DNA from 2 places in the Bacillus sp. Marseille-Q1617 genome. Region 2 is predicted to be linked to the other one. Evidence: riboswitches for the same ligand, from Rfam matches in the RefSeq annotation. Region 2 holds a riboswitch; the other holds the start of a gene.
The links. Region 2 has a riboswitch for cyclic di-GMP ahead of HWX64_RS00550 (EAL domain-containing protein). Riboswitches for the same ligand answer to the same signal wherever they lie in the genome.
Positions count from the first base shown of each region.

Region 1: another riboswitch for cyclic di-GMP. It lies ahead of HWX64_RS14545 (hypothetical protein); the one in region 2 lies ahead of HWX64_RS00550 (EAL domain-containing protein).

Region 1 covers NZ_CAHJXM010000002.1:628,882-631,347, reverse strand. The annotation lists gene HWX64_RS14550 (class I SAM-dependent methyltransferase) at 135-710, opposite strand; cyclic di-GMP riboswitch class I at 1,013-1,107, shown strand; gene HWX64_RS14545 (hypothetical protein) at 1,130-1,447, shown strand; gene HWX64_RS14540 (hypothetical protein) at 1,527-1,799, opposite strand; cyclic di-GMP riboswitch class I at 1,941-2,029, opposite strand; gene HWX64_RS14535 (murein hydrolase activator EnvC) at 2,294-2,466, opposite strand, start outside.
Region 2 covers NZ_CAHJXM010000001.1:90,139-92,604, forward strand. The annotation lists gene HWX64_RS00540 (P1 family peptidase) at 1-356, shown strand, start outside; gene HWX64_RS00545 (DNA-3-methyladenine glycosylase) at 444-1,028, shown strand; cyclic di-GMP riboswitch class II at 1,139-1,220, shown strand; gene HWX64_RS00550 (EAL domain-containing protein) at 1,312-2,022, shown strand; gene HWX64_RS00555 (ABC transporter permease subunit) at 2,203-2,466, shown strand, end outside.

The DNA of each region.
Region 1 (2,466 bases), on a different contig from region 2:
TGTGTACCTGGTACAGTGCACGATCAGGTTGAATTGTGTCAGGAACAAAACCCTCACATTGTGCCTGGCACAATTCAATTGATTCGTGCCAGGCACAAAACTCCAGCTTTGTGCCTGGCACCGCCCCAACTATTTTATCCCTTGCGTACAACAATATTATAAACAGCCGGGTGCAGATGGCCAACTTCGGTATTGAATCCGGCCGTATCCAATTGCTGTGCCAATTCTTCCGAAGGAATCCGTTCTTCGATCGGCGGTCCCATTTCCGATTCCACCGCCTCCCAGTCGAGGATCAGCCATAGGCCGTCGTCTTTCAGCATGTCATTCAAATCTTGGAATACCTTGGTCAGATTCGGTACTTCATGCAGGACGAATGCAGAAACAACTTTGTCCAGAGTGTTCTTGTTAAAACTTAAGTATTCCAGCGAGGCTTTTTCATATTCAATATTGGTTACATCCGCTTCCTTGGCACGGTGCTGGAGATATTCGAGCATCTCTTGCTGAAGGTCGACGGCATGTACCTTTGTATCTACCGACTTTGCGATCGGCAGTGTCAGATAGCCGTTGCCGCATCCGAGGTCGGCGAGGAGGTCATTTCTATCCAATTGAAGAAGCTCGAGTACTTTGTCCACCGGCACCATTTCCTGCCGTTTTGGATCGAGCAGTTTGGATGCTTTGTGGTGTTGAAAAAGATGTCCGTGTCCTTGCATGGTTGGTCCCTCCGTTTTGTTGGTTTGTTTAGGTCTGAATAGTCAGTCCATCGAAGAATAATCGGTTTATTCCATTCTTTTCACTTTTACGGATATATAGACCGTTTGGGCAATAATCGGTCTGAACTAAGATACCCTCTTATGTATGTAAGTATGATGCTTTTCTCCACACCAATCAAGTAGATTGACTTCTTTAACGTAAATTTCAATTTAGTAATTTAGAACTATTACTTTATCTTTAATACGATTAACGGGATAGGACAGGCAGTCGATAATAAGGAAAAGATGGAAGTCCGGGTTTCTGTTGAAAACGGCATACTTCCTTAAAAGGAAGGACGCATAGCTGCGGATTTAGGGCGGATTCTATCATTACCGCCAGGATGGCCGGGCCGCCAACAAAAGATAAAGGGGATATCACAATGACATTTGAAGAATTGCAAACGATTAAACGTCATATAAGCAGGTTACATGCATTGATTGAATTGAGTAGCGATGAACAAAAGCACGCAGGTGAGTATATCCAGCTCATATGCTCTTTTTTGCGCATTCAGCCTAAAGAAGCTTACTTGCCAATGATGGAAGTGATGACAGTGATCAAGTATCAAAAGCCTGCTATCTTTCAATTATTGAAACATCATGGTGAAAGAGATCACCATTTTGAACTGCTCACTAACATCACAATGGATATTCGTACGGCTGAAAAGAACCTGGAGCATTGGCTATCGAAGTCTGCATAATGGAGGATTGATCTTAACGAAGGGTCAATTTAAAATAACAAAAAAACCGGCGGTCAAAAAAATTGGACTTCCGGTTTTATTATATAATTGCCCTCTCATTTGAACTAGCTTTTTGTGAACCCTTCAGTGCTTCTAAAATAAGCAACAAGTAAAATCCCGTGTTTCCGCCTCTGCGATCGATCAGCTGGATGTCGTCTACGATTCTCTTAACCTCTTCACAGCCCAGCCTGCTTAATACCATATCGCTGATTTCTTCCGCAGTATAGGAGCTGTACTTCTTCAAAGAGGAACGATTTCTCCTGCAAAAACTTCTCAATTGTCTTCTTACATCAGAAGTATTTATTTGTTCCATCTTGTAATCTCCTTTCTGTTTTCAGATGTTTGCCTGCCTGCAGTGACCTTGGGCTCTATAAAAAAATAAGCCCGCCAAAAAGAATGGCGGGCTAAATGAAACTGTCAGTTGGCGACAGCGTTCATTTATGTACCAATCCTTTTCGGTAGCCCGGCGGTCATAGTTTTAAAAAAACGTTAGATCCGTGGCTTTGCGTCCTAATCTTTCGAATTAGTTTGCCGTTATCGAAGGTTGTTAAATAGTTCAAATGATATAAATTAGTTTCATCCACAACAATACTATAGTACCAGTTACCAGCAATAGAGGAAAGAGTTTTTGTGCAAAAAACTTACTTTTTCGACATTTATTTCATTATACATTATAGCGTATGATTTGTAAGGGTCGAGGATTATTCTTTTATGAATATTAGAATAGAGAGAAGTATTTTGTAAACTATTATCCAAAAAAATCCTGCCATAAACATATGGCAGGATTTTTCATAGACTACTATTCTATTAGAAATTGATATATTGGCGCGGGTTAACAGAGTTTGATTTCGACGCATTCCATGAACCTGCATGAAGTTCAAAGTGTAAATGCTGACCGAAGGAATAACCTGTGTTCCCCATGTACCCGATTTGCTGTCCTTTGTCTACAGGCTGTCCGCTGCTTACTGATGAAGAAGACA
Region 2 (2,466 bases):
TGATCATCTTGGCCACAGATGCGCCGATGAATGAAAGGCAGCTTAAGCGGCTGGCAAAGCGAGCCTCATTTGGCCTTTCCCGAACCGGTTCTTATGCAGCGCACGGAAGCGGTGATATCGTCCTTGCCTTTTCAACAGCCCACAAAGTGCCGCATGAACCATCTGAAGCCAACATATTAACATACTCGTTCATTAAAGAAGATGGGGAGATGATGTCTACCCTTTTTGAAATGGCCGTGGATTGTGTCGAGGAAGCAATATGGAATGCCCTGGCGGGTGCAGAAACAACGACAGGAAGAAACGACCGGCGAGTGGAAGCCATTCCGTTGGAGTGCCTGACCGGTTTAAAGAAATAAGGGGAAAAGGTTTGCTGAATTAAAAGGTTTTTTCCTGCAGGTAAAGAGGAAATATATAAGGAAGGAATTAGATAAGGATGTGAAATGATGAACTACACACCTCTGCCTCTCTCTTTTTACGAAAGGCCGACCTTAGAGCTTGCTCAATCGCTCTTAGGTTGTGTGCTCGTAAAGGAAACGGAGGAAGGAATTGCTTCAGGCTATATCGTGGAAACTGAAGCTTATCTGGGTCCTGAAGACAGGGCCGCCCACAGCTTCGGCAATCGACGGACAAAGCGGACGGAGATTATGTTCCATGAAGCAGGCCGGATATATACATATTTGATGCATACCCATTGCCTGGTCAATGTGGTATCCGCTGAAATCGGGGTGCCTAATGCCATCCTGATCAGGGCGGTCGAGCCGCTTGAGGGTCTCGACTTAATGGAGGAAAGAAGAAAAGGACATCCGATGAAAAACTGGACGAGCGGCCCCGGTAAATTGACGAAAGCTTTAGGGATTACCATGGAGGACTATGGAAGATTTTATACTGAGCCGCCGCTTATCATAACAGAGGGATATACCCCATTGGAAATTGCTTCAGGAAAAAGAATCGGTATTGATAACACCGGGGAAGCAAGAGAATATCCATGGCGTTTTTGGGTGAAGGGGAATCCATATGTATCCAGATAGCGGTAACGGATTCTAAATTTTCAAATAAATAATGAAAAAATACTCCCAATGTACTAGTTTTATGGTATATTTTACTTATTAAGATTTTTTTCTACATAAAATGATAAATTTCGCATATTGGGAGCTGTGAACCTGAATGATAGATGGGCGCTTACATTCTGGGGAGCTAGTAGCGCAACCGACCACATACGAACGTATTCATACGTTCTTTCATGTGGTCTTTTTTGTTTCAAATAAAGAATTCCATTCCAAAAAACTTACGATAAGAGAGTACAGGGGTTTTATGAATATATTTACGATTTTTCAAGATGACTTTATCTATCATGATTATCAGCCATTATATACAATTGATCACTGTCAATCGCTTTACGGGTATGAAGCTTTGCTGCGGAATATCTATAAGGAGAATCCAGAGACGCTTTTCCAGACGGCCATGAAGGCTAACATTTTGTATAAGCTTGATACCCTATCGATTTCAAAAGCGATTGAGGGGTTCTTGCATAATCAGAACCAGAATGGAAAGCTGTTCTTGAATGTGTATGTGACCACGCTCTTACACCCAAGCTTTCATAAATACTTCGACCATCTCATGGAGACCTATCCTGAACTCTCTGGACGGCTTGTATTTGAGCTGAATGAATCGACTTCAGATGAGCTCTGGCAGAATCCCTTATTACTGAAGGCTCTAAAGAATCTTAAACAATACAATGTTTTATATGCCATTGACGATTTTGGACAAGGGACTGCTTCTATAAAAAAGGCCATCGAATTCGAACCGGATATCATCAAGCTTGACCGCTATTTTGCAAAAGATTTAGCTGTATGTGAAAGAAAACAGCGTTTTATCTCTTTCTTTCATCAATTCTACGGCAGGGATACACTCATCATATTAGAAGGAATAGAACAAGAAGAAGATATGCTTGTGGCAAAGGAACTTGGCATCACGATTGGGCAGGGCTATTTTCTCGGCCGTCCGAGTCGGCTGCTGGCATGAATAATGAAAGATAGGGATGCTTGGTTATATTCATGACTGAGTGTCCCTTTTTGTTATGCTTACATTTTTCCATGAGCCGGTTCCGCTGCTTACTTGAAATTGAATTGTTGTAATTGAAATAAAATTGAAAAAATTTACAACATCAATTAAACTGAAGAAAAAAAGAAAAAGGGGATTACTATGAGATTTTGGAGGTTTCCGCTTAAATTCGTGTTCTATTATTTTCTTGGATTTCTCGGGATCATTGCCATCAGCGTTGCTCCACAAGCAATGAGAGAAAGGGGCCTTTATAACTTCATCGGGTATTCCGAAGAAGTTGTTAAGTTTTTCTTTGCATTTTGGGATAAAGAAAATTGGAGTTATACATATAAAGGATATACGGAACATTTCATGGATATGCTGTGGGATCCTTATCTGTATTCTTTACAAGTATTAGGCGGGGCT